Regions from separate parts of the Billgrantia antri genome, predicted to be linked through region 3. Evidence: predicted binding sites of a transcription regulator. Region 3 holds the regulator's gene; each other region holds the start of a gene.
The links. Region 3 encodes sigma-54, which starts transcription at its own class of promoters, with help from an activator protein. Its sites were predicted from a motif close to TGGCACNNNNNTTGCTNT; they were not measured.

Region 1: the regulator sigma-54 is predicted to act here: its motif matches at 5,649-5,666, upstream of HNO53_RS06180 (ANTAR domain-containing response regulator).
Region 2: the regulator sigma-54 is predicted to act here: its motif matches at 2,559-2,576, upstream of HNO53_RS20390 (P-II family nitrogen regulator).
Region 4: the regulator sigma-54 is predicted to act here: its motif matches at 4,191-4,208, upstream of HNO53_RS20480 (amino acid ABC transporter substrate-binding protein).

What each region holds. Positions count from the first base shown of each region.
Region 1 is NZ_CP053383.1:1,288,613-1,296,453, reverse strand. It holds gene HNO53_RS06200 (bifunctional protein-serine/threonine kinase/phosphatase) at 1-455, opposite strand, end outside; gene HNO53_RS06195 (formate/nitrite transporter family protein) at 457-1,266, opposite strand; gene cobA (uroporphyrinogen-III C-methyltransferase) at 1,638-2,591, opposite strand; gene HNO53_RS06185 (nitrate reductase) at 2,551-5,310, opposite strand; gene HNO53_RS06180 (ANTAR domain-containing response regulator) at 5,712-6,350, shown strand; gene HNO53_RS06175 (CmpA/NrtA family ABC transporter substrate-binding protein) at 6,347-7,387, shown strand; gene HNO53_RS06170 (NAD(P)/FAD-dependent oxidoreductase) at 7,674-7,841, shown strand, end outside.
Region 2 is NZ_CP053383.1:4,365,312-4,373,152, reverse strand. It holds partial or broken gene HNO53_RS20410 (P-II family nitrogen regulator) at 70-156, opposite strand; gene glnK (P-II family nitrogen regulator) at 310-648, opposite strand; gene HNO53_RS20395 (ammonium transporter) at 787-2,112, opposite strand; gene HNO53_RS20390 (P-II family nitrogen regulator) at 2,160-2,498, opposite strand; gene HNO53_RS20385 (accessory factor UbiK family protein) at 2,791-3,120, shown strand; gene HNO53_RS20380 (YifB family Mg chelatase-like AAA ATPase) at 3,195-4,700, shown strand; gene HNO53_RS20375 (hypothetical protein) at 4,706-5,185, opposite strand; gene HNO53_RS20370 (alpha/beta hydrolase) at 5,179-6,162, opposite strand; gene HNO53_RS20365 (malate synthase G) at 6,467-7,841, shown strand, end outside.
Region 3 is NZ_CP053383.1:2,984,151-2,991,991, forward strand. It holds gene HNO53_RS13865 (calcium/sodium antiporter) at 1-319, shown strand, start outside; gene HNO53_RS13870 (KpsF/GutQ family sugar-phosphate isomerase) at 352-1,365, shown strand; gene HNO53_RS13875 (KdsC family phosphatase) at 1,390-1,947, shown strand; gene lptC (LPS export ABC transporter periplasmic protein LptC) at 1,959-2,579, shown strand; gene lptA (lipopolysaccharide transport periplasmic protein LptA) at 2,576-3,115, shown strand; gene lptB (LPS export ABC transporter ATP-binding protein) at 3,123-3,848, shown strand; gene HNO53_RS13895 (RNA polymerase factor sigma-54) at 4,007-5,428, shown strand; gene hpf (ribosome hibernation-promoting factor, HPF/YfiA family) at 5,537-5,845, shown strand; gene ptsN (PTS IIA-like nitrogen regulatory protein PtsN) at 5,852-6,322, shown strand; gene rapZ (RNase adapter RapZ) at 6,369-7,289, shown strand; gene HNO53_RS13915 (HPr family phosphocarrier protein) at 7,292-7,561, shown strand; gene pmbA (metalloprotease PmbA) at 7,711-7,841, opposite strand, start outside.
Region 4 is NZ_CP053383.1:4,383,255-4,391,095, reverse strand. It holds gene HNO53_RS20500 (ChaN family lipoprotein) at 1-1,016, shown strand, start outside; gene HNO53_RS20495 (ribonucleotide reductase subunit alpha) at 1,128-1,532, shown strand; gene ahpC (alkyl hydroperoxide reductase subunit C) at 1,661-2,224, shown strand; gene ahpF (alkyl hydroperoxide reductase subunit F) at 2,400-3,956, shown strand; gene HNO53_RS20480 (amino acid ABC transporter substrate-binding protein) at 4,272-5,300, shown strand; gene HNO53_RS20475 (amino acid ABC transporter permease) at 5,410-6,600, shown strand; gene HNO53_RS20470 (amino acid ABC transporter permease) at 6,611-7,711, shown strand; gene HNO53_RS20465 (amino acid ABC transporter ATP-binding protein) at 7,762-7,841, shown strand, end outside.

The DNA of each region.
Region 1 (7,841 bases), 1.7 Mb from region 3:
CTGGTCAGCGGCTCGAGGTTGTCGTCCTGCAGGCGGTAGAGCCGCGCATCGCCGACATGGAAGACATGCGCAGTGCGCGACTTCAGCACCAGCGCGGTGAAGGTACAGACGTAGCCACGGTCCTTGTCCCAGCGATACTCGCTGCGCCGGGTCTGGGCATGCAGCCAGGCGTTGGTCGCCATCAGCACCCGCTGGGCCGCGGTCTTCACCGTCCAGCTCTCGGCGGTACAGTAGTAGTCCTCGATGAAGCTCCTGACCGCCGTTTCGCTGGCGACCCGGCTCACCGCGCTGGTGCTGATCCCGTCGGCCAGCGCCACCACGACACCCTTGCTCGACAACTGCGGCTCACGCGGCACGTAGGCGCCGTGGAAGTCCTGGTTGACCGCCTTGCGCCCCGGCTCCGAGCACTGGCCCAGCGAGACCCGCAACGAGTTGCCGGGTTCGAACGCCGACATCTCAGATGTCACGCAGCGGCGCGGTGCGCACATGGGTGGCATACAGCGTCAGGCCGGTCAGCGAGAGCCCGCCGATCAGATTGCCCACCACCACGGGGATCTCGTTCCAGATCAGGTAATCCGCAATCGAGAAGTCACCGCCCATCATCAGCGCCGACGGGAACAGGAACATGTTGACGATGGAGTGCTCGAAGCCCATGAAGAAGAACACCATGATCGGCATCCACATGGCGATCACCTTGCCGCCCACCGTAGTCGAGATCATCGCCCCGACCACGCCGAGTGAGACCATCCAGTTGCACAGGATGCCGCGAATCAGGATGGTCAGCATGCCCGCCGCGCCGAACTCCTTGTAACCCACGGTGCGGGCATGGCCGATTCCGGCGATCTTCTGCCCCACCTCGTCCGGCGGCGTGGCGAAGCCGTAGGTGAAGACGATCGCCATCAGCACCGCCACGGTCAGGGCGCCCCCCAGATTGCCGCAGAAGACCTTGCCCCAGTGGATAAGGATTCTCTCGATGGTGACGCCGGGGCGCCGGTCGAGCCAGGCCAGCGGGGTGAGCACGAAGACCCCGGTCAGCAGGTCGAAGCCCATCAGGTAGAGCATGCAGAAGCCGACCGGGAACAGCGCAGCCCCGAGGATCGGCATACCGGTCTGCACCGTGATGGTCACGGCGAATACCGCGGCCAGTGCCAGGATGGCGCCCGCCATGAAGGCGCGAATCAGGACGTCCCGCGTGGCCATGTGGAGCTTGGACTCGCCGGCGTCGACCATCTTTGTCGCGAATTCCGAAGGAAGCAGATAGGACATGGTGTTCTCTACGCGCTTGGCGCCTCTCGTCTCGTGTCTGAGGTGACGAACGCAAAGGCGCCTGAAGCCGGCGTGCAGCTTCAGGCGCCCTTGCCTGTATTCGTCGCGTTGTCATGGGGCCAAGGCCGGCGGCGATCGTCGTTGATCCTGCCGGCCAGCCTGCGCATGCAGCAGGCCCTGCCCAAGAACAAGCACGTGGCGTGCCAACTCTTTATTACAGATCGGAAAAAAGCGCGTGTCGCGGGGGCTTCACGCCATGCCTTCCGCTGCCATGCTTGCCGCAGCAGGCAGCGCGGCCTCTATCCCACGGCGGATAGAGGCCACGGCGGTGCATGGGGTGGCGCTGACGCCCAGCCTTGGTGCAGTTCGTCTCAGCGGGGCGGGGAAATCTCGGCACGAGCGGATTGCGCGGCGGCCGGGCTGGTGGCGACCATGCGCACCACGCTGCCCACCACGATCAGGCAGGGCGAAGGCAGCGGCGAGGCGGCCAGCTTCTCCGGCATGTCGGCCAGGGTACCCACCAGCGAGGCCTGCTCGGGCAGGCTGGCGTTGGCCACCAGCATGATCGGCCAGTCGTCGGGCAGCCCATTGCGGCGCAGCCCGGCACAGATGGCCTCGACCTTGGTCAGGCCCATGTAGAAGATCAGCGTTTCATCCTGGCGCGCCAGCTCGGCCCAGTCGGGCTCGCCGTCCTTGCGGCACAGCTGGGCGGTGACGAAGCGCAGCTGCTGGGCGTGGGCGCGATCGGTCAGCGGAATGCCCATGCCCGCCGCCGCGGCCGAGGCGGCGGTAATGCCGGGCACGATCTCGGCCTCGACGCCGGCCTCGGCCAGCGCAGCGAGCTCCTCGCCCATGCGCCCGAACACGCCGGGGTCGCCGCCCTTGAGCCGCACTACCGACTTGCCCTCCCGCGCCAGCTTCACCAGCAAGGCACCGATCTCGGCCTGGGGCACGCTGTGGTGGCCACGCGCCTTGCCCACGTAGTAGCGCTCGTGGCCGGCGGGAATCAGCGCCAGCACGTCGTCGCCCACCAGGCGGTCGTAGACCACCGCCTCGGCCTGCTGCAGCAGGCGAGCGGCCTTGAGAGTGAGCAGCTCGACGTCGCCGCTACCCGCTCCCACCAGGTAAACCCGCCCGGCGCGGCACTCGCCGTCCAGGGTCAGGGTGGGCGCCTTGACCCGCGTGGAGCGGCCGAACGGCGAGCGCACGATGTGGCCCAGGCCATGCAGCCGCGAGAAGGCCGCCTGCCCTAGCGCCCGGGGCCGCTGCGCCCGACGCAACAGCTCAGGCGACAGCAGTGACTTCAATTGGCTCAGCGCTCGCATGCGCCTTCTCCTCTTCGATCAACGATTTCAGCTCGGGAACGCAACTTCCGCATTGGGTGCCGCAGGCCAGCCTGGCGCCCAGCGCCTCGACGCTGTCGTCGCCTTCACGGATCGCCTCTAGGATAGCGCGTTGACCCACCTGATGGCAGCTACACACTACCGGCCCCTGGTTGGCGGCGCCGTCGTCGCAGCCGGCCAGCAGGCGGCGGCGATGCTGCGCCGATAGCCCCGTGCCGGCACCGGCCTCCTCGAAGCGGGCATCGAGCCAGCTCAGGTTGGGCAGCTCCACCGGCGCCCCCACCATCAGCCACCAGCGCAGGCGGCCCGCGGCATCCACCCCGGCAGCGCGCAGCCGTCCGCTGGCGGGGTCGGTGCACCACAGCGTCGGCGCCACCGGCAGCGACGCCTCAAGCCAGGTCAGCCAGTCACGCGGTGCTTCCTTTTCACCCCCGGGCGGCTCACCGCCGGCCAGCTGCCAGCGCTGGCAGCCGTGCAGCGGAATTCGCGCCCAGTAGCGGCTCTCGTCGCACCAGCTCGACTCCGCCACTTCCAGATCGTCGGCTACCAGCAGGGTGGCCTCCCAAGCTGGTTGAAACGGCGCCAGCGCCACCGCGCCGTGCTTCGATTCCGGCTGGCCGGAGAGCGGATCGAGATGCGCCTCGAGCAGCGCCCCCATACGCGCCGTGCCGCTGAAGTGGCCGCTCCAGTGCATCGGCACGAACACCTCGCCTCGGCGCTGCCCGCGCGATAGCCGCACCCGGCCGATATACTCGCCGCCCGCCCCCGCCAGGCGTGCCAGGCCATGCTCTTCCACGCCAAGTGCGGCGGCGTCTTCCGGGGTGAGTTCGATGAACGGCTCGGCGCGGTGATTCATCAGCCGCGGCGCCCGACCGGTGCGGGTCATGGTGTGCCACTGATCGCGCACGCGCCCGGTATTGAGCCGCAGCGGGCGGGCCGCGTCGAGCGACTGGGCCGGCGGGCGCGGACGCACCGGCAGCAGTCGAGCGCGGCCATCCGGCGTGGCGAAGCGGCCATCGGTGAACAGCCGGGCGGTGCCATGGGGAGCGGCGGCATTGACCGGCCACTGGATCGGCGCCAAGGCGTCGTAGGCGGCGCGGTCGAGCCCGGCCAGACCGGAGATATCGAACAGCCGGCGGCTCTCCCCCGGGCCCTCGCCGTTCTCGAAGCCCGAGAGCCGGGCATGCTCGTCGAAAATCTCGCTGGGATGGGTATAGGCGAAGGCCTCGCCGAAGCCCAGCCGCCTGGCCACCTGGCAGACGATCCACCAGTCGTGCCGCGCCTCTCCCGGCGGCGGCAGGATACCGCGCTGGCGCGAGATGCGACGCTCCGAGTTGGTCACGGTGCCGTCCTTCTCCGACCAGCTCGAGGCCGGCAGCACGATGTCGGCATAGGGCAGCAGGTCGGCGTTGGCCATGCATTCGGAAACGATCACCAGCGGGCATTTCTCCAGCGCCTCGCGCACCCGGTCGGCCCGCGGCAGGCTCAACGCCGGATTGGTGGCCATGATCCATAGCGCCTGTACTTCGCCGCGCTCGATCGCCTCGAACAGCGCCACCGCCTTGTGGCCGGGCGCCTCGGGCAGGCACGGCACCAGCCACTCGGTGGCCCAGAAGCGCGTGACCCGGTCCCGCGCGCCGGGCGTGTCGTAGTCCATGTGGGCAGCCAGCTGGTTGGCCAGCCCGCCCACCTCGCGCCCGCCCATGGCGTTGGGCTGGCCGGTGATCGAGAACGGCCCCGCCCCCGGCAGACCGATCTTGCCGCCCGCCAGGTGGCAGTTGATGATGGCGTTGCCCTTGTCGGTGCCGCTGCTCGACTGGTTCACCCCCTGGGAGAACAGGGTGACCACGTGCAGGTGGCTGGCGAACCAGTAGAAGAAGGTCTCCAGGCGCTCGGCATCGACATCGCAGTCGGCGGCGATGGCCTCCACGGCGGCATCCTGCTCCCGCGCCGCGGCTAGCGCCTCCTCGAAGCCCTGAGTATGGGCTTCCAGGTAGACCCGGTCGAGCTTGTCGTGCGCTGCCATCCACGCCAGCAATCCGGTGAACAGGCGCGCATCGCTGCCCGGCGCGAGCCCAAGGTAAAGGTCGGCGATTTCGCAGGTATCGGTCACCCGCGGGTCGATCACCACCACCCGCAGCAGCGGGTTGCGCTGCTTGGCCACCTTCAGCCGCTGGTAGAGTACCGGATGGTTCCAGGCCAGGTTGGAGCCCACCAGCACCACCAGCTCGGCCTCCTCGAGATCCTCGTAGCTGCACGGCACGGCATCGGCGCCGAAGGCGCGCTTGTGCGCCGCCACCGCCGAGGCCATGCACAGCCGCGAATTGGTATCCAGGTGGGGCGTGCCGAGAAAGCCCTTGAACAGCTTGTTGGCGACGTAATAGTCCTCGGTGAGCAGCTGGCCGGAAAGGTAGGCGGCGACTGCCTGCGCGCCGTGGCTGTCGCGCACCGCCGTGAGCCGTTCGGCCACTGCGCCGAGCGCCGTGTCCCAGTCCGTCTCGACGCCATCGACGCTGGGTCTTGTCAGCCGGCCGCCGTGTCCCAGCGTCTCGTGCAGCGCCGACCCTTTCACGCACAGCCGGCCGAAGTTGGCCGGGTGCTCGGGGTCGCCCTGCACCTCGACGATCCGCTCGTCCTCGACGACGGCCAGCACGCCACAGCCGACGCCGCAGTAGGGGCAAGTGGTTCGGGCCTCGCGCATGTCGATCTCCTGTCGGGTTCCTGGCGAAACGACGACGCCCGCCAACGGCCGGTCCCATAAGGGAGGCGGTTGGCGGGCGTCGTTGCCGCGTGGGGCACCGCATGGCGCCCGGTAGAGGTATTGACATGTATCAAGCAGAAAGCGTGCCATCCGGCGAAGAACGGGCGTCAATCAGCCAGATGGTCCCTCGTCACGGCACACCGGCATGCTGCCCTGCACCATCACCCTCCCGCCCCAAAGCGCCCTTGCACCAGGCTGGTGCCGAACGGGCGTCCAGCTGCGCTCGCTGCCGGCTGACGTTGCGCCGAACACTGCGCCACGTGGGTCGTTTCGCGACATGGAACGTTTCTTGCTTAGCACTAGCAAAGAGTCCCCGGCACGCCGTTCATGAGCGAGACCCTATGCCATCACCATCCCCCCTGAACATTCTGCTGGTCGACGACGAGGTGGTACGTGCCGCCATGGTCGAGGAAGCGCTGATGGCCGAGGGACACCGGGTCATCTGCCGGCTCTCGAACCCGGCCAGCCTCAACGAGATGGTCGGGCGCCACCAGCCCGACGTGGTAATCATCGACATGGAGAGCCCCGACCGCGACACGCTGGAGAGCATGGCGCTGCTCAACCGCGAGAACCCGCGTCCGGTGGTGTTCTTTGCCGACCAGCACGACTCCGACATGCTGCAGGCCGCGCTCAAGGCAGGGGTCAGCGCTTATGTCGTCGATGGCCTGGTGCCCGAGCGGGTCAAGGCCATCGTCGAGGTCGCCATCGCCCGCTTCGACGCCTTTCACAGCATGCGCCAGGAACTCGACAAGGCCCGCAACCAACTGGCCGAGCGCAAGTGCATCGAGCGCGCCAAGGGCCTGTTGATGAAGCATCAGGGCTGCGACGAGGAGCAGGCCTACCGCATGCTGCGCAAGCTCGCCATGGACCGCGGCCAGCGCATCGCCGAGGTCGCCGACAGCGTCATCGACATTCTCGCCCGCCTGAACCCGCTATCGCCCGAAGGGCACGCCGACGACAAACGGGGAACCCGCTCATGAGTCAACCGCAACACCACGCCGCCAGCCCCGAACTCGAGCGCCTCACCCTCGGCTTCGTACCGCTGCTCGATGCCGCTCTGCTGATCGTCGCCCGCGAACGCGGCTGCTTCGCCGCCCAGGGGCTGGACGTCAGCCTGTCGCGGGAAAACGCCTGGGCCACCCTGCGCGACAAGGTCGCCGCCGGCCTGCTCGACGGCGCCCAGATGCTCGCCCCCATGCCGCTGGCCATGAGCCTGGGGCTGGGCCGCGCGCCCTGCGAGACGCTGGCACCGCTGCTGCTCTCGCGCAACGGCAACACCGTTACGCTCTCCGCATCGCTGTGCCAGGCCAGCGGTGCCACGCTCGGCAGCGACCCGGCCGACAGCGCCCTGGCGCTGGGCAACTGGCTGCGCGGAGCGGGCAGCGGCAGGCGCCCGCGCCTGGCCATGGTGTATCCCTATTCCTGCCAGCACTACCAACTGCGCGAATGGCTCACCCTGGGCGACATCGCCCCCGACCGCGACGTCGAGCTGGTCGCCCTGCCGCCGCCGCGCATGGTGGAAGCCCTGCGCGACGGCCAGATCGACGGCTTCTGCGCCGGCGAACCCTGGGGCACCCTGGCCCGCCACTGCGGCGTGGGCCGGCTGGTCGCCACCGGCGCCCAGCTGTGGCACGACCATCCGGAGAAGGTACTCGGCGTGACCCGCTCCTGGGCGCAGCGCTACCCGGCCACCCTGGCCGCCCTGCTGCGAGCCCTGGTAGCAGCCAGCGATTGGCTGGCCGCCTCGCCGGATCATCGCCGCCAGGCACGTGAGTGGCTGGCCCTGCCGCCCTACCTCGACCGTTCGATTCGCCACCTCGCTACGCTCGACAGCGATACGGCGCCCATTCACCAGCATCTCTACGGCGCGGACATGCTGCGCCCGACGCCGCAGGCCGCCCTGCACTTCGCCCAGCCCATCGTGCGCCAGCTGGAAGCCCAGGGCAGCCGCTTCGATCCGGCGCTGCTGGCGGCGTGCTACAGCCCTGTGCATTTCGATGCCGCAACGCACCACTGATGTGCACGGCCGGTGGCGGCTGAGATGCCTCCGGCCTGAGGCACGACCTGCGAGCCATCTTCCAACCTGCTGTCACAATAGAGAAAAACCCTCGCAAGGCGCCTCCTGGCCGGAATCTTGATACTTGCAGGACATAGCGGCGATCAAAGGCGATCGCCCACAAGGAAAGCGACAACGACGTCTCTGTGCTCCCCGGTTCGCTCATCGAATCGACAGGGGAAGCGCCGAGGCGTCGTTGCGTTATAGGCCCGTCATTTCGACAAGCGCAGCGAGAGGAGGTGTTCGCATGCCACGGCGACATCCCGAGACATCCACCGTCGAGCACCTGGTCATCGTCGGCAACGGCATGGCCGGCCATCGGCTGGTCGAGGCGCTCCTCGCCCGGCCCGAGCGCCCCGCCAGGATCACCGTGATCGGCGCCGAAACCGCGCCGGCCTACAACCGCATCCTGCTC
Region 2 (7,841 bases), 1.4 Mb from region 3:
GCTTGCCGACGCTTCAAAAAACCCACGGCCTCGCGGTCGTGGGTTTTTTGCTTGCTGGCTTCCCAGTTGTTACACCGCGTCCTTGCCGGTTTCGCCGGTGCGGATGCGAATGACCTGCTCCAGCAGGGTGATGAAGATCTTGCCGTCGCCGATCTTGCTGAATGTGTAGGCGCGACCTGGGTCTAGGGTCTATACGGCGTCCTTGCCGGTTTCGCCGGTGCGGATGCGAATGACCTGCTCCAGCGGGGTGATGAAGATCTTGCCGTCGCCGATCTTGCTGAATGTGTAGGCGCGACCTGGGTCTAGGGTCTATACGGCGTCCTTGCCGGTTTCGCCGGTGCGGATGCGAATGACCTGCTCCAGCGGGGTGATGAAGATCTTGCCGTCGCCGATCTTGCCGGTATTGGCGACCTGGGTGATGGCGTCGATCACCTGCTCGACGAGGTCGTCGTCGATGGCGATCTCGACCTTAACCTTGGGCAGGAAGTCGACCACGTACTCGGCGCCGCGGTAGAGCTCGGTGTGGCCTTTCTGGCGGCCGAAGCCCTTCACCTCGGTGACGGTGATGCCCTGGACGCCGATCTCCGAAAGCGACTCGCGAACGTCGTCGAGCTTGAACGGCTTGATGATGGCGGTCACCAGTTTCATGGTCTGTTTCCTCATGGTCGGGCAGAGTCCGCAGGTCGGACCCGGTTGATACGGTAGCAGTTGGCTCCAAGCATACACCGCCGCTGGCAGGAAGAAAAAAGGCTCCCCGCAGGGAGCCTTGTGCCAAGATTGTCGCGCTTACTCGGCGTGGGGCTGGCCGAGCGGCGCACCGACGCCGTAGCCGCCGGACTGCGGGCGGCCGCCGCTGCCGCCGTAGACCCGGGCGACGCTGAACTCGGGATAGGCTTCCATGCCGCATTCGGCCAGATCGACCCCCTCGTACTCCTCCTCGTCACTGACGCGAACGCCCATGATCGCCTTGATGATCAGCCACACGGCCAGGCTGGCGGCGAAGATCCAGGCGAAGATGGCAATCGCACCGATGATCTGAGCGCCAAAGGTGGCGTCGCCGTTGGACAGCGGCACTGCCAGCAGGCCCCAGATGCCGACCACGCCGTGCACCGAGATGGCGCCGACCGGATCGTCGATCTTCAGCTTGTCCAGCATCACGATGGCAGCCACCACGATGATCCCGCCCACGGCGCCGATCAGCGTGGCGCCCAGCGCCGAGGGCGTCAGCGGGCCGGCGGTGATCGCCACCAGGCCGGCCAGGGCGCCGTTCAACGCCATGGTCAGGTCGGCCTTGCGGAACCACAGCTTGGCCAGGATCAGTGCGGCGATGACCCCCCCAGCCGCAGCGGCGTTGGTGTTGACCAGTACCTGAGCCACATTGTTGGCCGAGGCCACGTCGGAGAGCTTGAGCTCGGAGCCGCCGTTGAAGCCGAACCAGCCCATCCACAGGATGAAGGTACCCACGGTGGCCAGCGGCAGGTTGGCACCGGGAATGGCATGGATGCTGCCGTCCTTGCCGTACTTGCCCTTGCGTGGGCCGAGGATCAGCACACCGGCAAGCGCCGCGGCCGCACCGGCCATGTGCACGATGCCGGAGCCGGCATAGTCGGAGAAGCCCAGCTCGGAGAGCCAGCCGCCACCCCAGGTCCAGTAGCCCGAGACCGGATAGATGACGCCGGTCATGACCACGGCGAAGGCGAGGAAGGCCCACAGCTTCATGCGCTCGGCCACGGCACCCGAGACGATCGACATGGCGGTGGCGACGAATACCACCTGGAAGAAGAAGTCGGCACGCATGGAGTAGTAGGGGGCATCGTCGCCGCCGGCGGTGACCGCGTCCACGCCATTCTCGGCGCCGATCAGTACGCCCAGGTTGGGCAGGATGCCGCCAGCATCGCTCGAATACATGATGGCGTAGCCCACCAGCAGGTACATGGTGCAGGCGATGGCGAACAGGGCGATGTTCTTGGTCAGGATCTCGGCGGTGTTCTTGGCCCGCACCAGTCCGGCCTCGAGCATCGAGAAGCCCGCGGCCATCCACATCACCAGCACGCCGCAGATCAGGAAGTAGAAGGTGTCGAGCGCATAGCTCAACTCGGCAAGTTCACTCATGGGAGTTACTCCATCGCTCTTGTTGCTGCGAGTTGTTGTAGGGGGCGTTACACGGCCTCGGCGCCGCGTTCGCCGGTGCGGATGCGGATCACATCCTCCAGCGGGGTCACGAAGACCTTGCCGTCGCCGATCTTGCCGCTGTTGGCTGCGCTGCAGATGGCATCCAGCACCGATTCCAGACGTGAGTCGTCCACGGCGACCTCGACCTTCACCTTGGGCAGGAAATCGACCACGTATTCGGCGCCGCGGTAGAGCTCTGTGTGACCCTTCTGGCGCCCGAAGCCTTTCACTTCGGTTACGGTGATGCCCTGGACGCCGTTGTCGGCCAGCGCCTCACGAACGTCGTCGAGCTTGAATGGCTTGATGATGGCGGTGATGAGCTTCATCGCGTTTCTCCCTGCTGGAAATAGGGGCGGCGGGGGTCGCCAGCCGGCTGTACCTCTCCCCATGCGCGGAACGTGCCAATCCATTTTTATGTGCGATGAAACATGTAGTTGCCGGTACCTAGTGGCATGTCTTGCGCCGCAATGGCGCAGCCGGTTCTGCGGTCGTGCACCAGAGTGGTGCTGGCTCATGGTGCGCCTGCGTCATGAGAGGGCGAGAGAAGGGAATGCGCGGTGGCGGGGCCTTGCGTATGCTGTAGTCCAACATGAGCAGGCCAAACAGGAGGAGCGCACCATGGCGAATCAGGACCCCATCAGCCGACTGGCGCAGCAGCTAGGCGAGCGCCTGCAGGGGGCGGCCCAGGCGCCGGAGGAGTTTCAGAAGGGCGTGCAGCAGGTCGTGCGCGGGGCCTTCGATCGCCTGGAGCTGGTGTCGCGGGAAGATTTCGACATCCTCATGGACGTGATGCAGCGCACGCGGATCCGGGTCGAAGCGCTGGAGCAGCAGGTCGCGGCATTGGAAGAGGCGCTGGCAGCCCGCGACACCCCTGCGCCCCGGGCGAGCCTTACGCCGCCAGAAGGCTTCGACGAAGACCAAGCCGCGGCCGACGAAGCCAAGCGCTGAGCCAGCGTGGAGAGCCCGTTGCGGCACAGTGCTAGTATCTAGCCCTTCTCTAATGGACTGCGAGGGACCGCACGATGCTGGCGATCGTTGCCACACGGGCCGGCCTGGGGCTGGAAGCGCCCGAGGTACAGGTCGAGGTACACCTGGCCAATGGCCTGCCGGGGATGACCCTGGTGGGCCTGCCCGAGGCCGCCGTCAAGGAGAGCCGCGAGCGGGTGCGCAGCGCCCTCACCAATGCCGGCTTCGACTTCCCCAATACCCGCAGGATCGTACTCAACCTGGCGCCCGCCGACCTGCCCAAGGTCGGCGGGCGCTTCGACTTGCCCATCGCGCTGGGCATCCTGATCGCCTCCGGTCAAGTACCCGGCGAGGCGGTCGAGGGTATCGAAAGCGTCGGCGAGCTGGCGCTGGACGGCCGCCTGCGTCCCATCAACGGGGTGCTGCCTCTGGCGCTGGCCGCACGCAAGGCCGGGCGCAAGCTGATCGTGCCCAGGGAGAACGCCGACGAGGCGGCGCTGGCCGGCGACCTGCAGGTGCTGCCGGCCGAGCACCTGCTCGACGTGATGGCCCATCTGCTGGGGCAGAAGCCGATCGCCGCGCACCGTCTCGAAACGCCGCCCGTCGCCGATACCCGCGAGGGTGATCTGGCCGAGGTGCGCGGCCAGCATCAGGCGCGCCGTGCGCTGGAGATCGCCGCGGCCGGTTCGCACAACCTGCTGTTCGCCGGCCCGCCCGGTACCGGCAAGACCATGCTGGCGAGCCGCCTGCCCGGCATCCTGCCCGAGCTCACCGAGGAGGAGGCCTTGGAAGTCGCCGCCATTCGCTCGGTGTGCGGCCTGCCTCTGGCCGAGCAGTGGGGGCGTAGGCCCTTTCGTGCGCCGCACCATACCGCCAGCGCCGTGGCCCTGGTCGGAGGTGGCTCCTGGCCGCGCCCCGGCGAGATCTCGCTGGCTCATCACGGCGTGCTGTTCCTCGACGAGCTGCCCGAGTTCAGCCGCCACGTACTCGAGGTGATGCGTGAACCGATGGAGTCGGGGCGCATTCATATCGCCCGCGCCAACCACGAGCGTAAATTTCCGGCGCGGTTCCAACTCGTCGCGGCGATGAACCCGTGCCCCTGCGGCCACCTGGGCGATCCGCGCCAGGCCTGCCAGTGCACCGCAGCACAGATTCAGCGCTACCAGTCACGTCTTTCGGGGCCGCTGCTCGACCGCATCGACCTGCAGATCGAAGTGCCGGCGTTGCCACCGGAGCAGCTCACGTCCCGCGAAGTGGGTGAAAGCTCGGCAGAGGTGCGTGCCCGGGTCATGGCGGCACGCGAACGGCAATACGCCCGAGGTGCGCTCAACGCTCACCTGGGCGGGCGCGAGCTGGAAGCGGCCTGCGCCCTGTCGACGGCCGACCGTGCCTGGCTGGCCGGGGTGCTCGAGCGCTTGCGCCTCTCGGCGCGGGCCTACCACCGTGTACTACGCGTGGCGCTGACCCTGGCCGACCTGGCTGGTAAGCCGCATCCGGAGCGTGGCGAGCTGATGGAGGCGATCGGCTATCGGCAGTTGGATCGCCAGCTCCGCCAAGGGTAGGGGCACTACAACGCCGTGGCGTCGAAGGCGCCCTCGATCTCGGTCTGCCACAGCGCGCGCTCCCCGTCGGGGCGATAGAGCGACAGGGTGAGGCGATAGGGCAGCAGGTCGCGATCGGAGAGGCTCAGGCGTGGCGCCGTGGCTTCCAGGCGGCTCTCCATGCGCCACTGGTGATCGCCGCCTTCGCCGCTCATGGCCGGGCGCCAGTCGAGCACCTGAGGGCCGTCGCTGGCGCCCAGCAGGGCGCGGGTGAGGCTTTCCAGGAGGCGCTCGCTGCCGATCTCAAGGCTGTTATCCACCTGTGGCGACACCAGCAGCAGTACCTGCTCCTGGGTAGGCTGCAGGGCGTCCACGTCCAGCACCCTGGCCACGGCGCGGTCGCTCAGGTTCTGCAGTGCTCGGCGAATGGGATCGGGCTCGGGTGGCTGGCTGGCGCAACCGGCGAACAGAGTGAAAAACAGCAGCAGTGCGATAGGTCTCAGCATCGGGAGAAGCGTTCCTGGGCGGCCGGCGCAGGGCCTAGTTCCAATTCGGCAACGAAAGTATCGAGAGCGGTGAACAGGGCGGTGCGAATGGGCTCGGCCTCGTTGACCAGGTGATGTCGCGCTTCCGGGTGGCGATGTATGCGTGCGTTGGGAAACTTGCGCTCCAGTACCGCCAGGTTCCACTCCCAGTCCACCGTGACGTCCTGCTCCCCTTGCAGGATCAGGGTGGGCAGGTCGCAGGGGGGAAGAGCGAGTAGCTGGGGCATCCAGCGGCGCATGGCGCTGACCCAGTTGAGTGAGAGATGGTTCGGCTGCAGCGGATCATGTTCGCGCAGGAAGGCGGCAAACTCGGCATCGGTGGAGTTGGCGCGGAACTTGCGTGGCACGCTCTGTACGAAAGGCCCCACCAGGGTGTGCAGCCATCCGGCCTGGGGCCAGCCGAAGGGGCGCACCAGAGGAGCGAGCAGCGCCAGGCCCGACCAATGACCTTCGCCGGGACGGCTCAAGGCATCGGTGGCGAGAATGGCGGCGCCGGTGCTCTGGCCGATCCCGAGCCACGGGCGAGGGGCGAGCCCCCCGGCGTCCAGCTGCTCCTGCAGGGCATGCAGGCATTCGCCGTAGTGGGCGAAGTCATCGATGCAGGCACGCTTGCCGCTGGACAGGCCATGCCCCGGTAGATCCCACAGCACCACCCGCCAACGGCGCGTCAGCAGCCGCTCCAGCAGATGCCGGTAGAGCCCGAGATGGTCGTAGTAACCATGCACGACGAAGACCGTGCCGATCGGCGCTGCGGGGCTCCACACCTGGGTCCACAGCTGGTAGCGCTGGGCATCCACGTAACCCACATAAAGCCCGATCTGCTCGGAGAGCAGCGGGGCGAGACCGTAGTGGCTCAGATAGTCGGCCAGCGAAGGTTCTCCATCGGCCCGGAAGGGGGCAATCGGCCCCAATGCCTGTAGAGGGGTGAAGTCGGTCATGGCGTTCTCCAGCGAATCAAGACATTGTCCCCTCGAATCCTTTCGTCTACAGCGGCACGGAGCGTGCAGCAAGTTTATCTACCGACCATGCTGTGGGTGAGCTATCACCGTGATACGCCACATTTTTTTGACCGTTTGGTCAAAAAGCCGGGTCTTAACCCTATGTCTAGTAGGGTAGCCCTTCCTTCGGGTTTACATGTGGAACAGTTTTCCACAGAATTGGCGCCTTCGCAGTGGTATCACCCCACGAATTGCGGCTGGCCGAGCGCACGACATCGGCCGCCACGCAGGAGGAGACTTTTCCATGTCTGAACGCGTCACACGCCATCGTCTCCAGGTGGCCGCTGAACTGGACCGCTTCATCAACGACCGGGCTCTCCCCGGGACCGGTCTCGATGCCGAGAGCTTCTGGGCCGGGGTCGATGCCATCTTTCATGATCTGACACCAAAAAACCGGGAATTGCTCGCCGAGCGCGAGCGCCTGCAGGAGCAGCTGGATACCTGGCACCGGCAGAACCCCGGCCCGGTGCGCGACATGAGCGTCTACCGCGCTTTCCTCGAAGAGATCGGGTACCTGGTGGAGACGCCCTCCCAGGTGACGGTTTCCACCGCTAACGTGGATCGCGAGATCGCCGTTCAGGCCGGCCCGCAGCTGGTGGTACCGGTAAGCAACGCCCGCTACGCGCTCAACGCCGCCAATGCCCGTTGGGGCAGTCTCTACGACGCGCTCTACGGCACCGATGCCATCTCCGAGGAGGATGGTGCCGAGAAGGGCGCAAGCTTCAACCCCAAGCGCGGCGAGAAAGTCATCGCCTACGCCCGCGGCGTGCTCGATCTGGCCGCCCCGTTGGCCAACGGCAGCCATCGTGACGCGGTCAGGTATGCGTTGCGCGACGGCCAACTGGTGGTGACCCTCGAGGGGGACCGCGAGACCGGGCTGAAGGAGCCGGGCAAGCTGATCGGCTATCGCGGCGATGCCGCCAGCCCCGAGGCGATCCTGCTCGCCAATCACGATCTGCACCTGGAGATTCAGATCGACCCCAGCCATCCGATCGGCAAGACCGATCCGGCCGGCGTCAAGGACCTGCTGGTCGAGGCCGCACTGACCGCCATCATGGATTGCGAGGACTCCGTGGCGGCGGTTGATGCCGAGGACAAGGTCGGCGTCTACGCCAACTGGCTGGGGCTGATGAAGGGCGACCTGGAGGAGGCGATCGAGAAGGGCGGCAAGACCTTCACGCGACGTCTCAACGACGATCGCCGCTACACCACGCCGGACGGCGGCAGCCTCACGCTACCCGGGCGCTCGCTGATGTTCGTGCGCAACGTCGGCCACCTGATGACCACTCCGGCGGTGCTCGACGCCGACGGCAACGAGCTGCCCGAAGGCATTCTCGACGGCATCGTTACCAGCCTGCTGGCCATGCACGATCTCAAGAAGCGCGAGGACGATCCGCGCAACTCGCGCCAGGGCTCGGTCTACATCGTCAAGCCGAAGATGCACGGTCCCAAGGAAGTCGCCTTCTCCAACGAGCTGTTTGGTCGCATCGAGAACCTGCTGGGCCTGGCCCGCGACACGCTGAAGATGGGCATCATGGACGAGGAGCGTCGCACCTCGGTCAACCTCAAGGCGTGTATCGCCGAGGCCACCTCCCGCGTGGTGTTCATCAACACCGGCT
Region 3 (7,841 bases):
CACCAGCCTGCCGGAGCTGGCCGCCTGCGTGGCCAGTGCCGTGAAACGTCACCACGACCTGGCCATCGGCAACGTCATCGGCTCCAACCTGTTCAACCTGCTGACCGTGCTGCCGATACCGGCGCTCGTCGCCCCCGGCGCCCCCGACCCGGATGCCGCGGGACGCGACTATCGTGTCATGCTGTTGCTGACGCTGGCTCTGGCCGCACTGTTGCTGTGGCAACGCCAGGGCCGCCTAGGCCGTCCCATTGGTGTCGCCCTGCTGCTCTCCTATGCCGCCTACCTGGCGTGGCTCGGTATCAGCGGTCGTGCCACTTGAGTGAAACCTCGCATCGGGCAACAATCATCGCCATGAACTCAGACGAATCCACCGCGCCCCCCGGCAGCGCCACCCCAGCCACCTCGACGCTGAGGGAAAGCGCACGCCGCACCCTCAGGATCGAGGAGCAGGCCATCGCGGCCCTCAAGGGGAGGCTCGACAGCCATTTCGACCGCGCCTGCGAGCTGATGCTCGCCTGCCAGGGGCGAGTGGTGGTGACCGGCATGGGCAAGTCGGGGCACGTTGCCGGCAAGATCGCCGCCACGCTCGCCAGCACGGGCACGCCGGCCTTCTTCGTGCATCCCGGCGAGGCCAGCCATGGCGATCTGGGCATGATCACGCCGGGCGATGTGGTACTGGCCCTGTCGAACTCCGGCGAGACCGCCGAAGTCACCGCACTGCTGCCGCTGCTCAAGCGTATCGGCACCCCGCTGATCAGCATGACCGGACGCCCCGAATCGACCCTAGCCCGCCATGCCGATGCGCATCTCGATGCCGGCGTCGAGCGCGAGGCGTGCCCGCTGGACCTGGCTCCTACGGCCTCGACCACCGCCGCCCTGGCACTGGGCGATGCACTGGCCGTGGCCCTGCTCGAGGCGCGCGGCTTCACCGCCGAAGACTTTGCCCTGTCGCACCCCGGCGGCAGCCTGGGCAAGCGCCTGCTGCTGCGTGTCAGCGATTTGATGCATCAGGGCGAGCGATTGCCCAGCGTGCCCCTGGGCAGCCCCTTGCGTGACGCCCTGCTCGAGATTACCCGTCAAGGGCTCGGCTTCACCTGTGTCGTCGACGAGCAGAATCGCCTGATCGGTGTCTATACCGATGGCGACCTGCGTCGCACGCTCGACCAGCACCAAGACCTCAGCCAGTTGACGGTGGACGACGTCATGACCCGTCCCGGCAAGCGCATCGCCCCTGATGTGCTGGCCGCCGAAGCGGTGCGCATGATGGAGGACAACCTGATAACGGCGCTTGCCGTCGTTGACGAAGCAGGCCACCCAATCGGCGCCCTGCACATGCACGACCTGCTGCGAAGCGGCGTGATCTGACATTACCCTGACCAAGGAGAGCCCATGGCTCTGGCCAGCTCCACCCTCGACCCGCACCTCATCGATCGCCTGCGCAGGATTCGCCTGCTGGCGCTGGACGTGGATGGCGTACTCACCGACGGCCGCCTCTACTTCCAGGCCGACGGCGTAGAGATCAAGGCGTTTCACACCCAGGACGGCCTGGGCCTCAAGCTGCTGCGGCGCGCCGGCCTGCAGGTGGCCTTCCTGACCGGACGCGAGTCGCCGATGGTCAGTCACCGCGCCGCTGCCCTGGGCATCGACCATGTCTACCAGAGCTGCGAGGACAAGCTTGCCACCCTGCGCGAGCTGTGCACGCGCAAGGGTATCGAACTCGAACAGGTGGCCTACTGCGGCGACGACCTGCCCGACCTGGCCGCCATCCAGCGCGCCGGGGTTGGCATCACCGTCCCCAACACGCCGGTCTATATACGCGACATGGCCGACTACGTTACCGAACGCAGCGGCGGGCATGGCGCGGTGCGCGAGATCTGCGACCTGCTGCTCGAAGCGCAGGGGCATCGTGACGCGCTGATCGACACCTACCTCCACGGCAAGCGTTGAGGCCAACGGATATGCTGCGCCGGCTACCGCGCCCCTCGTTCCGTGCCTGGCTGTTCCTGCTGCTTCTGCTGCTCGGCGGCCTGATCGCCTGGCTGGATCCCTGGCAGGCCCCGGCACCCGGGCCGGTGCCCAGCGACGAGGCGGGCGAGCCCGACTATTTCCTTGAGCAGGCCCAGTTGACCCGCTTCGATGCCACCGGCCGCGCTCACCAGCGCCTGGAGAGCCCACGACTCGTCCATACCCCCCATGACGACGTCACCCGAGCCGTCGAGCCAGAGGCCCATCTGATCGACCGCGAGGGCCGACTGTGGGTGGCAAGCGGCACGGAAGGCCGCCTCGGCCCGGGCGGCAATCCGCTGACGCTCACCGGCGACGCCCGCCTGCTTGCCCCCGAGGAACGCTGGCAGCTCGACACCGAGACCCTGCACTTCGACGCCGACACGGGACACGCCTGGAGCGACACGCCTGCCCTGCTGCAGCAGCCACCACAGCGTATGCGCGGCGAACGTTTCGACGCCTGGATCCATGACAATCGGGCACGTTTGACCGACAATGTGCGCGGCCACCATGTGCCCGAAGGCACCCAGACGGACCAGGCCGACGCCGTCAACCTAGAGGATTTCACGCCATGACGCGATACAGGCTCCCGACCCTATGCCGGCCTCTCATCCTGATGCTGGCTGGTGCGGCGCTGCTCAGCCTGGCGGGCATGGATTCGGTCGTGGCACAGCAGCGCGACGCCGAACAGCCCATCGAGGTCGCGGCCGATCGACTCGAGCTCGACGACCAGGCCGGCACGGCGGTTTACACCGGTGATGTCGATATTCGTCAGGGCAGCATGCAGCTGACCGGTGACCGGGTCGAGTTCCAGCGCAATGAAGCCGGCGAGCTCTCGCGCGCCACAGCCTACGGTGAACGCGCCTACATCGAGCAGCAGCCCGATCCGGAGCAACCGGTCGTTCGCGGCTGGGGACGCAAGATCATCTACCATGTCGCCGAACGGCGAGTGGAACTGATCGACCGCGCCGAACTGCATCAGGGCGGCGACACCTTCGAAGGTGGCTATCTCGAATATTTCCTCGATCGCCGTGTCGTTCAGGCCCGCGCCCAGAGCGAGGGCGTCGAAGGCAGCCAGCGCATACGCATGACGCTGCAGCCGGAGCGCTGAGATGTCGATGAAGACCCTACATGCCCGGCATTTGGCCAAGAGCTACAAGCGCCGACGCGTGGTGCACGACATCAGCATCTCGATCGAGCAGGGCTGCGTGGTGGGCCTGCTCGGACCCAACGGGGCCGGCAAGACCACCTCGTTCTACATGATCGTCGGGCTGATAAAGGCCGATGCCGGCGACGTCTACATCGACGACCTGGATCTCTCCCACAGCGCCATGCACGAGCGCGCTCGCGCCGGTATCGGCTACCTGCCCCAGGAAGCCTCGATCTTTCGCAAGCTGTCGGTGGCCGACAACATCATGGCCATCCTCGAGACACGACGGGATCTCGACCGTCGTGGGCGACAGGCGAGGCTCGAGCAACTGCTGGAGGACTTCCACGTTACCCACATCCGCGACAACCTCGGCATGAGCCTGTCCGGTGGTGAGCGGCGACGCGTCGAGATCGCCCGGGCACTGGCCACCGAGCCGGCCTTCATTCTGCTCGATGAGCCCTTTGCCGGGGTCGATCCGATCTCGGTGGGGGAAATCAAGGGCATCATTCGCCAGCTCAAGGCACGTGATATCGGCGTACTGATCACTGATCACAACGTACGCGAAACGCTGGACATCTGCGACTCGGCCTATATCGTCGGCGACGGCCAGATCATCGCCGAAGGCGATGCCGAGGCCATTCTGGCCAACCGACGGGTCCGCGAGGTTTACCTCGGCGAGGACTTTCGTCTGTAGCTCACTCTGTCGCATTATGCAAGCCCCTAGACTGCATTAAAACATTCTAATCAGGGATAAAAACCCTTACTGGCATACATATTGCAGTCAACTCTCTTGCAAGTCGTGACCTTCCCGTCTAGGGTAGAGCTTTTCCGGCAGATGAGCGCCTACCTCTCATGGCCATGAAAGCATCCCTGCAACTGCGTGTCGGCACCCAGCTGACCATGACTCCCCAGCTGCAGCAGGCGATAGCCCTGCTGCAGCTTTCGACGCTCGACCTGCGCCAGGAGATCCAGCAGGCACTGGAATCCAACCCCATGCTGGAACTCGACGACGGCTTCGGTGAGCAGGCCGTCAGCGATACCCCAAGCGATGACTGGGCCAGCGAGATACCCAGCGAACTCTCCACCGACAGCGACTGGTCGGATACCTACCCCGATCACGGCACGAGTTCCGGTGGCATTACCGGCGAAGGCCCCGACTTCGAGCGCCAGGCCTCGGCGCAGACCCTGACCGGCCATTTGATCTGGCAATTGGCGATGACCGATCTGAGCGATCGCCAGCGCCTTATCGCCGAGAGCCTGATCGACGCCGTCGATGCCACCGGCTACCTGGCGCAACCCCTGGAGGAGATTCGCGACGGCCTGCGCCGGCAAGGCCTGGAGGGCCTGCCGACCCGGGAGGTCGAGCAGGTCCTGCTGCGCCTGCAACAGTTCGAACCGACCGGCGTGTTCGCCCGCGACCTGCGCGAGTGCCTGATGCTGCAGTTGGCCGCGATGCCCGATGACACGCCGCTGCTGCCCCAGACCCGCCGCCTGGTACGCCAGTTCCTCGAGGCCCTGGCCGCCGACGATCGTCGCCTGCTGAAGCGCCGCCTAGGGCTTGACGACGAATCTCTGGATCAGGTCATCGCCCTGGTTCGCTCGTTGGACCCCCGTCCCGGAAGCGCCTATGCCGAGGTCGGCAGTAGCTACGTCACCCCGGACCTAGTTGCTTACCATGACGAATCCGGCTGGCGCGTGGAACTTAACGCCGAGGCACTGCCACGTCTGCGTATCCAGCCCGACTACGTCGCCCTGGTACGGCGCGCGGACAAGAGCCAGGACAACCAGTTTCTCAAGGATCACCTGCAGGAAGCGCGCTGGCTGATGAAAAGCCTTGCCAGCCGCAACGACACCCTGCTGCGGGTGGGGCGAGAGATCATGGCACGCCAGATCGAGTTTCTCGAACAGGGCGAGGAGGGCATGAAGCCGCTGGTACTGGCCGACATCGCCCAGGCCGTCGAGATGCATGAGTCGACCATTTCGCGGGTGACGACGCAGAAGTTCATCCATACCCCCCGCGGGGTCTTCGAACTGAAGTACTTCTTCTCCAGCCATGTCGGCGGAAACGGTGACGGTGACGTGCATTCCAGCACGGCGATTCGCGCCCGCATCCGCAAGCTGATCGCCGATGAACCGCCGCGCAAGCCGCTCTCCGACAGCCGCTTGGTGGAGCTGCTGGGCGAGGATGGCATCCAGGTCGCTCGCCGCACGGTGGCCAAATATCGCGAAGCCCTGGGCATCCCCTCTTCGAGCGAACGCAAGCGTTTTCGCTGATACCGCGACGCAATGCTGATCCCCGGCAAACCCGCCATTCGAAGGGGTATGCAGGGCAGTAAAAAGGGTTACAATCGAGCTACCACCCGAAGGACGAAGGAGCTTGTCATGCAAGTCAACATCACCGGCCATCATGTTGAGCTGACCGATTCACTGCGTGACTACGTGAGCGAGAAGCTGAACCGCGTCCAGCGACACTACGACAACATCACCAACGTGCAGGTCACGCTCTCGATCGAGAAGGAGCGTCAGCAGGCCGCCTGCACGCTGCATGCCGCCGGCGCCGACCTTCACGCCGAAGCCTCCGATCAAGACATGTACGCCGCCATCGATGCGCTGACCGACAAGCTCGATCGTCAACTGGTCAAACACAAGGAAAAAGCCCAGGCTCGCGCCCAGGGCGCCGGCATTCGCTGAGTTGCCATGACACTGGAAACCATCCTGCCCCCGGAGCGAGCGCTGTTCGATGTTCCGGGAGGCAGCAAGAAGAGGGTGCTGGAGTTCTTCAGCACCTTCATTGCGCAGAACACTCCGAGCCTCGACAGTCAGGAGGTCTTCGGCAGGCTAGTCGGTCGCGAGAGGCTGGGCAGCACCGGCATCGGCAATGGCGTGGCAATCCCCCATGCCCGAAGCCCGCACTGTCACAGCCCGGTGGCGGCGTTTCTCAAGCTGGCCGAGCCGATCGACTTCGATGCCATCGACGGCGAGCCGGTCGACCTGGTCTTCGTGCTGCTGGTCCCCGAAGAGGCCGACGATACGCACCTGTCGCTGCTGAGCCAGGTAGCCGGCGTGATGAACGATGCCGAGACGCGCGCCCAGCTGCGAAAATGCGCTAGCCAGCGCGAACTCCACGAGCGCCTTATCGAAGCGATTCGACGACAGTCCTCGGGCTGAATTGAACGATTCACCGTTTCGGCCAGCCCTGATCAGGAGACCCCTCATGCAGCTTGTGATCATCAGCGGCCGCTCCGGCTCCGGCAAGTCGATCGCACTGCAGGCGCTCGAGGACATCGGCTACTACGCCATCGATAACCTCCCGGCGATGCTGCTCGGCTCCTTGGTGGATGAGCTACGCAACTCACCCACGATCCAGACTTCGATCGCGGTGAGCATTGATGCTCGCAACCTGCCTCATGCCCTTGAACGCTTCCCGCGTCTGCTGGAAGAGCTGCGTACCAATCAGGTCGACTGCCAGATCGTCTACCTGACGACCGACGCCCGCATCCTTCTCGAACGCTACTCTGCCACCCGGCGGCGCCACCCCCTGACCCGCGGTCGGGACATGACCCTGAACGAAGCCATCGAGTCGGAAGACGCGACCCTCAGCGACATTCGCAACCTGGCGGATCTGATCATCGACACCTCACGGCTGTCGGTGCATGACCTACGCGGGCGCATCACCGAGCAAGTGGCCAGCCACCGCGCCGACCAACTGACCCTGACGGTGGAGTCGTTCGGCTTCAAGGGTGGCGTGCCGCTCGATGCCGATATCGTTTTCGATGCACGCTGCCTGCCCAACCCCTACTGGGATCCGCGCCTGCGCTCCGCTACTGGCCGGGAACCCAGCATCGTGGAGTTCCTTGAGCAGTACCCGCTGGTACAACAGATGCTCGACGACATCATCGCCTGGATCGAACGCTGGTTGCCGGCCTATCGCGACACCCACCGCAGCTATTTGACCGTTGCCATCGGCTGCACCGGTGGCCAGCACCGCTCGGTTTATCTCGCCGAGCGTCTCGCGCATCACCTCGCGCAGCAGCAGCCGGACGTACGCCTTCGCCACCGCGAACTCGGCATTCATACACCGGTCACTCCCGCCCGTGGAAAGACCGCAGAGACATCAGACAGCAAGGAAACCTGAGTGTGCCCTGCCGCAAGCTGACCCTGACCAACAAACGCGGTCTTCATGCCCGAGCTGCCACCAAGCTGGTGCAGTGCTGTCAGCCTTTCGATGCGCGCGTGCTCGTCAACCGAGGGCCGCAGCAGGCCGACGCCAGCAACATCATGGCGCTGTTGATGCTGGGCGCCCCCTGCGGCACCGAGCTGGAAATCAGTGCCGAGGGGGACGACGCCGAAGCGGTGCTGGAGGCCATCGAGGCTCTCTTCGAGGCCCGCTTCGAAGAGGATGCCTAGAGGAATGGCTGCGCTCGGCCATGCGGCGTTGAAGCCCTCTTCGCAGTGCTCATTTAGGTTCCCTAAACTCCGCCTGCTCATCGGGCTTCGCCTGGCCTGACCATCGCTCGCTCATTCCCGCGAGCTTTGCGGTAAAGCGTAAATCCGCTTCAGCTACCCGCCACGGTCATCTCACCGATCAGCCAGCTGCCGGTGTGAATGCTGCCGCGGGTGTCGATATCGCTGCCGACGGCCTGCAACCCCTTGAACATTGCCTCGAGGTTGCCGGCGATGGTGAACT
Region 4 (7,841 bases), 1.4 Mb from region 3:
TGCGTGAGTTGGCCGGGCGCGAGGTGGTGCTGCTCGGCGAGCAGCACGATCGCATGGACCACCATCGCTGGCAGCTGCATGTCGTGGCCGGTCTGCATGCCCTTGAGCCGGACATGGCCATCGCCCTCGAGATGCTGCCGCGCGAGGCGCAGCCGGCTCTCGACGCCTGGGTGGCGGGGGAGCTCGACGAGGTGGCCTTCCTCGAAGCAAGCGACTGGTATGCCGCCTGGGGCTTCGATGCCGAACTCTACCTGCCGATCCTGCACTTCGCCCGTTTGAATCGGGTACCGCTCAGGGCGATCAACGTCTCCCGCAAACTACGTGGGCGGTTGGCAGAGGCGGGCTGGGCGGCGGTGCCGGAAGCGGAGCGCTTCGGCATTACCGCACCGGTCGAGGCCTCGCCCGGCTATCGCCAGCGCCTGGCCGAGATACACGCCCAGCACATGAACGGCGACGACGACGGGGAAGGCCTCGAGCGCTTCATCGCGGCGCAGCTGGTGTGGGACCGGGCCATGGCCGCCGGCCTGAAGCAGGCCAGCGGCGAGACCGCGCTGGTGGTTGGTCTGATCGGTCAGGGCCACTTGCAATACGGTCACGGCGTGCCGCATCAGCTCGTCGACCTGGGAATCGACGACTTCGCCACGCTGCTGCCCTGGCCGGCGGCCGGCGCGACTTGCGAGCCGCCCCCGGCAGATGTGGCGCAGGCGCTGTTCGGCATCGTCGAACACGATGAACCGGTGGTCTCCCCGCCGCAACTCGGCATTTTGCTGGCATCCGACGGGGAGGGGGTGGCGGTGGAGGAAGTGAGCGAGGGTTCGGTCGCCGAGGCGGCCGGGATCGAGGCGGGCGACGTCATCCTGCGGGCGGCCGGTGAGACCGTTACCCAGCCTGCCGACCTGATCGGACAGGTGCGTCGCCAGCCGCCCGGCACCCTGCTGCCGCTGGTAATTCGCCGCCGCGGCGAGGAGCAGGAAGTGCTGGCGCGCTTCCCGCCCCACGAGGTGACGGGGCACTGACCCAGGTCAGGCGCGGGAGGGGCGAATGCGCTATCGTATCCCGTGCGCCGCCCGTTCGGCGCACGACCACTTCGCCCCATGCCCGGGGGCCGCAACGTCTGGAGGAGCGCCTTGGCCATTTCCCGTTTTGCCGACCTGCTGGAGGAAGCACGGAGTCAGCCCGAGCCGCAGCGGCTGCTGTTCGTGTTTACCCGAGCCGAGCTGCCCGACGACCCCAGCGAGGAGCAGCGCCAGCGCTTCGAGCAGGGCGAGGGCGGCGTGCTGACGCCGGTGCTGTGCGTCGACATGACGCCTGAGGAGCTCAGCGACATGGCTTCGCTGGTTGCGGAGTCGCAGCGTACCGGGGTCGAGTGGGACATCGTCTTCGTCGGCGCACTGTCGGGTCGGGGGCGGCAGGCACCCACCGGCGACGAAGCCGAGAGTCATCTACAGCGCATGGTCGAGTCGCTGCAGATGGGCAATACCCAGCGCTTCCTGGCGCTGGATCGACAGGGGGAGGCGGTGGCCTTGCAATGAAGCCACGGTGCCACCATAGACAAGCCTTATCGGAACCATGGCGGCAATCAATTTTCGCCTATCGGTTGCGATGGATATGATGTGCCCCGTATTCGGAACATCCACCCCATGACATGGAGCATTGCTGAATGTCCCTGATCAACACCGAAGTCAAGCCGTTCAAAGCCACTGCCTATCACAACGGCGAGTTCATCGACGTCACCGACGCCGACCTGAAGGGCCAGTGGAGCGTTTTCTTCTTCTATCCGGCCGACTTCACCTTCGTCTGCCCCACCGAGCTGGGTGACCTGGCGGACAACTACGAGGAATTCAAGAAGCTGGGCGTCGAGATCTACAGCGTCTCCACCGACACCCACTTCACCCACAAGGCGTGGCACGACAGCTCCGAGACCATCGGCAAGCTGCAATACCCGATGCTGGCCGACCCGACCCTGCAGATCTCGCGCAATTTCGAAGTGCTGATCGAAGACGCCGGTCTGGCCGAGCGCGGTACCTTCGTCGTCGATCCCGACGGCAAGATCCAGATCGTCGAGATCAATGCCGGCAACATCGGCCGCAACGCCGAGGAGCTGCTGCGCAAGGTCAAGGCCGCTCAGTACGTGCGCAACAACCCGAACGAAGTCTGCCCCGCCAAGTGGAAGGAAGGCGAAGAGACCCTCGCGCCGTCTCTGGATCTGGTCGGCAAGATCTAAGACGGATCTTCCGGTCCGCGAGGCAATCCCCTGACCTCGTGTGTTCCCCGCCCGGGCGGCACCGCCCGGGCGCTCTTTCCCAGATGTGCAAGCACTTGCCCGCGCTGACTTTGGGTCCGCGTCAGGGCGGCGTCTTGCCGTCAATCATGAGCCAGACATGAAGGAAACCGCTGTCATGTTGGACGACAATCTGAAAAGTCAGCTAAAAGCCTACCTGCAAAAGGTCACGCAGCCGTTCGAGATCGTCGCGTCCCTCGATGACGGCGCCAAGTCCAAGGAGCTTCACGGACTGCTCAAGGACATCGAGAGCCTCTGCGACAAGATCAGCCTGCGCCTCGACGGCGAGGATGCCCGCAAGCCCTCCTTCGCCCTGAACCGTCCCGGCGAGGAGACCGGCCTGGTGTTCGCCGGCATCCCCATGGGCCACGAGTTCACTTCGCTGGTATTGGCCTTGCTGCAGGTCGGCGGTCACCCGCCCAAGGTCAGCGACGACGTCATCGAACAGATCAAGCAGCTCGAGGGTGAGCTGGAGTTCGAGACCTACTATTCGCTGTCATGTCAGAACTGTCCCGACGTGGTGCAGGCCCTCAACCTGATGGCGATCCTCAACCCGAACGTGCGCCACGTGGCCATCGATGGCGCGTTGTTCCAGGACGAGGTGGAAGCACGCCAGGTGATGTCGGTGCCGAGCATCTTCCTCAACGGCGAGCCCTTCGATCAGGGCCGCATGAGCCTGGAGCAGATCCTGGCCAAGGTCGACACCGGCGCGGCCAAGCGAGAGGCGGCCAAGCTCAACGAAAAGGACCCGTTCGACGTGCTGGTGGTGGGCGGCGGCCCGGCCGGTGCCGCGGCGGCCATCTATGCCGCGCGCAAGGGCATCCGCACCGGCGTGGCGGCCGAGCGCTTCGGTGGCCAGGTGCTCGACACCATGGCGATCGAGAACTTCATCTCCGTACCCTACACCGAAGGCCCCAAGCTGGCCGCGGCGCTGGAGGAACACGTCAAGGAGTATGAAGCCGACATCATGAACCTGCAGCGTGCGGTGAAGCTGATTCCGGCGGCCGACCAGGGCGGCGATCACGAGGTGGAGTTCGAGTCCGGCGCGCGCCTCAAGAGCAAGACGCTGATCCTCTCTACCGGTGCCCGCTGGCGCGAGATGAACGTACCCGGCGAGGCCGAGTATCGCAACAAGGGGGTGGCATACTGCCCCCACTGCGACGGCCCGCTGTTCAAGGGCAAGCGCGTGGCGGTGATCGGCGGCGGCAACTCCGGCGTCGAGGCGGCCATCGACCTGGCCGGCATCGTCGGCCACGTAACGCTGATCGAGTACATGGACGAGATGCGCGCCGACGCGGTGCTGCAGAAGAAGCTGCGCAGCCTGCCCAACGTCGAGATCATCCTTGGCGCGCGTACCACCGAGGTGAACGGCGACGGAACCCGGGTCAACGGCCTGACTTTCGAGGAGCGCGCCAGCGGCGAGATCAAGCGACTCGACCTGGAAGGCATCTTCGTGCAGATCGGTCTGGTACCCAACACCGAGTGGCTGACCGATTCATCGATCGAACTGTCACCCCGCGGCGAGATCGTCATCGACGAGCGCGGCATGACCTCGGTGCCCGGCATCTTCGCTGCCGGCGATGTCACCACCGTGCCTTACAAGCAGATCGTGATCGCCATGGGCGAGGGTTCCAAGGCCGCACTGGGGGCCTTCGACTATCTCATTCGGCACTGACGCCGCCCCGTAGCGTTCGAGGTTCGCCCGCCGCGGCGAACCTCGTGAAGCGCCCCCGTAGGCTCTGCCTGCGGGGGCGTCGTGTTTCCGGATGAGCCTCTTTCGTTGAAGGCAAGCGCACCGCATCGCTGGTGCGCGATCTCGCCTCGTTGCACCATCGTGGGGCAACGGATGCGGCCGGATATTCTTCTTCACGACCGTTGAATAAGTGTTTTGCCTGCGCTATCCCTGCCTTGGAACAAACCTTGCTAAGGTGCAGGCACATGCTTCGGCATGCATCGTCCAAAAGACAATAGACCTACGAGGGATCTTTCCATGCGCGACAACAAGAACAAGTGGGTGCTGCTCACTTCCGCAGCCGCACTGACTCTGGGTGCCGTCTCCGTGGCTTCCGCCGAGACACTCGAGAATACGCGCGAGCGAGGCGTCGTTCAGTGCGGCGTCAGTGACGGCCTGCCGGGCTTCTCCGCGCCGAACGACCAGGGTGAGTGGCAGGGTCTTGATGTCGATGTCTGCCGTGCCGTGGCCGCCGCGGTGTTCGGCGATGCCGATGCCGTGCGCTACATCTCGCTGAACGCCGTCGAGCGCTTCACCGCGCTGCAGTCCGGCGAGGTCGACGTCCTCTCACGCAACACCACCTGGACCGCTACCCGCGACACCACCCTGGGCCTGAACTTCGCCGGCGTGAACTTCTACGATGGCCAGGGCTTCCTGGTGTCCAAGGATCTGGGTATCTCCAGCGCCAAAGAGCTCGATGGTGCCGCCATCTGTATCCAGTCCGGTACCACCACGGAGTTGAACCTGGCCGACTACTTCCGTGCCAACGAAATGCAGTTCGATCCCATCGTCTTCGATACCTCCGAGCAGACCGTGGGCGGTTTCGAGGCTGGCCGCTGCGACGTGCTGACCTCCGACACTTCCCAGCTCGCCGCACTGCGCATTCAGCTTTCCGAACCCGACAGTGCCATGATCCTGCCCGAGGTGATCTCCAAGGAGCCGCTGGGGCCGGTAGTGCGTCAGGGCGACGACCAGTGGTTCAACATCGTCAAGTGGTCGCTGTTCGCCATGCTCAACGCCGAAGAGCTCGGTGTGAACAGCGAGAACGTCGACGAAATGCGTGACTCCGACAACCCCAACATCGCCCGTCTGCTGGGGCAGGACGGCAACTACGGCGAGGGCATGGGGCTCGACGCCAACTGGGCCTACAACATCATCAGCCAGGTCGGCAACTACGCCGAAAGCTTCGATCGCAACGTGGGCCCGAATTCGCCGCTGGGTATCGAGCGCGGGGTGAACGCGCTGTGGAACGATGGCGGCTTCCAGTACGCTCCGCCGATCCGCTGATCGAACCGTCCGAGTCACCTGAGGTGCCTCGATCCAACTTAGCCCCGGCCCGGCCATCCCAGGCCGGGGCTTGATACCTGCTTGACGGATCCAGGCGGAGAGTCCCTTCATGTCCGTTCGACCCAAGGCCCAGTCCGTGGGCCCAAAACCGCCTTTCTGGCGTGATCGCGCCAAGCGTGCGTTGCTCTTCCAAGCCCTGCTGATCGCCGCAGTGGCGGCTTTCCTGCTGTATATCGTCGGCAATACCCAGGCCAACCTGGCCGCCCGCGGCATCACCACCGGCTTCGGCTTCCTGACCAATACCGCCGGTTTCGGCATCGTCCAGAGCCTGATCGAATACTCCTCGCAGAGTACCTACGGCCGTACTTTTGTGGTGGGGCTGCTCAATACCCTAGTGGTATCGGCGCTGGGGATCCTGGCGGCTACCCTGATCGGCTTCGTCGTCGGCATCGCCCGGCTGTCGCCCAACTGGCTGATCGCCCGGCTGGCCAGCGGCTATATCGAGATATTCCGTAACATCCCGCTGCTGCTACAGATCTTCTTCTGGTACTTTGCCGTACTGCGCGCCATGCCCAGCCCGCGTGACAGCCTGTCGCTCGGGGAGGCCGTGTTTCTCAACGTGCGCGGCCTGTCTCTGCCCCAACCCCTATTCGAGTCGGGCTTCGGCCTGATTCCGCTGGCCTTCGGCGTGGCTGTCGTGGCCAGTGTCGGGCTGATGATCTGGAACAAGCGACGCCAGGAAGCCACCGGCAAGCGGCTGCCGGCGGGCTGGATTTCGCTGGGCCTGATCATTGGCCTGCCGCTGCTGGTGCTGGTCGCCACTGGCGTGCCGGTGACCTGGGACGTGCCGGAGCTGCGCGGCTTCAACTTCCGCGGGGGGATTACCGTCATCCCCGAGTTCCTGGCCCTATGGCTGGCGCTTTCCATCTATACGGCCTCGTTCATCGCCGAGATCGTGCGCTCTGGCATCCAGGCGATTCCCCACGGCCAGACCGAGGCAGCCCAGGCGCTGAGCCTGCCGCGCAACCTGGTGCTGCGCCTGGTGGTGGTGCCCCAGGCCCTGCGCGTGATCATCCCGCCGCTGACCAGCCAGTACCTCAACCTGATCAAGAACTCCTCGCTGGCCACGGCCATCGGCTATCCGGACCTGGTCTCGGTGTTCGCCGGCACCACGCTCAACCAGACGGGGCAGGCGATCGAGGTCATCGCCATGACCATGGCGGTCTACCTCACCATCAGCCTGCTGGTATCGATGTTCATGAACTGGTTCAACGCCCGCGTGGCGCTGGTGGAACGCTAGGAGAGGCGCCATGACGATTCAACACAAGATGATCGAGGCGCGACCGGCGCCCGGCAATACCATCGGCCCGGTGGCCTGGCTGCGGGCCAATCTGTTCAGTGGGCCGGTGAACACGATCTTCACCCTGCTGGGGCTCTATCTGCTCTACCTGCTGCTGACGCCTACGATCCAGTGGGCCTTCATCAATGCCGACTGGATCGGCACCAGCCGCGACGACTGTTCCCGTGAAGGCGCCTGTTGGGTCTTCGTCAATGCGCGTATCGGCCAGTTCATCTACGGCCTCTACCCGCGCGACGAACTCTGGCGGATCAACCTGACCTTCGCCGTGTTCGCCGCCCTGATCGCCTGGCTGATGATCCCGCGGCTGCCGCTCAAGCGCTGGGTGGCGCTGGCCACCCTCGTGGCCTTCCCGGTGTTCGCCTACTTCATGCTCTACGGCGGGCATTTCGGCCTGCGGGTGGTGGAAACCCACCGCTGGGGCGGGCTGATGCTGACCCTGGTGCTGGCCGTGGTGGGGATGGTCGGTGCGCTGCCGATCGGCATCCTGCTGGCACTCGGGCGACGCTCACAGATGCCCATCGTCAAGAGCTTCTGCGTGGTGTTCATCGAGTTCTGGCGCGGCGTGCCGCTGATCACGGTGCTGTTCATGGCCTCGGTGATGCTGCCGCTGTTCATGCCTACCGGGGTCAGCGTCGACCGCCTGATCCGGGCCTTCATCGGCATCACCCTGTTCCAGAGCGCCTATATGGCCGAGGTCATCCGCGGCGGGCTGCAGGCGATTCCCCGTGGCCAGGAGGAGGCGGCGGCGGCGCTGGGCATGAGCTACTGGATGCGCATGGGCCTGATCGTGCTGCCCCAGGCGCTGAAGTTGATGATCCCCGGCATCGTCAACACCTTCATCTCGCTGTTCAAGGACACCACCCTGGTAATGATCATCGGGCTGTTCGACCTGCTCGGCATCGTGCAGGCAGCGCTGTCGGATTCCCGCTGGCTGGGCTTCTCCCTGGAGGGCTACGTGTTCGCCGCGTTCATGTTCTGGATCTTCTGTTTCAGCATGTCGCGCTATAGCCAGTACCTCGAGCGGAAACTTCACACCGGCCATAAGAGATAGGAACTAGAACAATGACTGAACAGGCAACCCAGGCCGGCGCGGAGACCCTGATGGTCGAGATGCGCGGCGTCAACAAGTGGTACGGCGACTTCCATGTACTGCGCGACATCAACCTAGAGGTCAAGCGGGG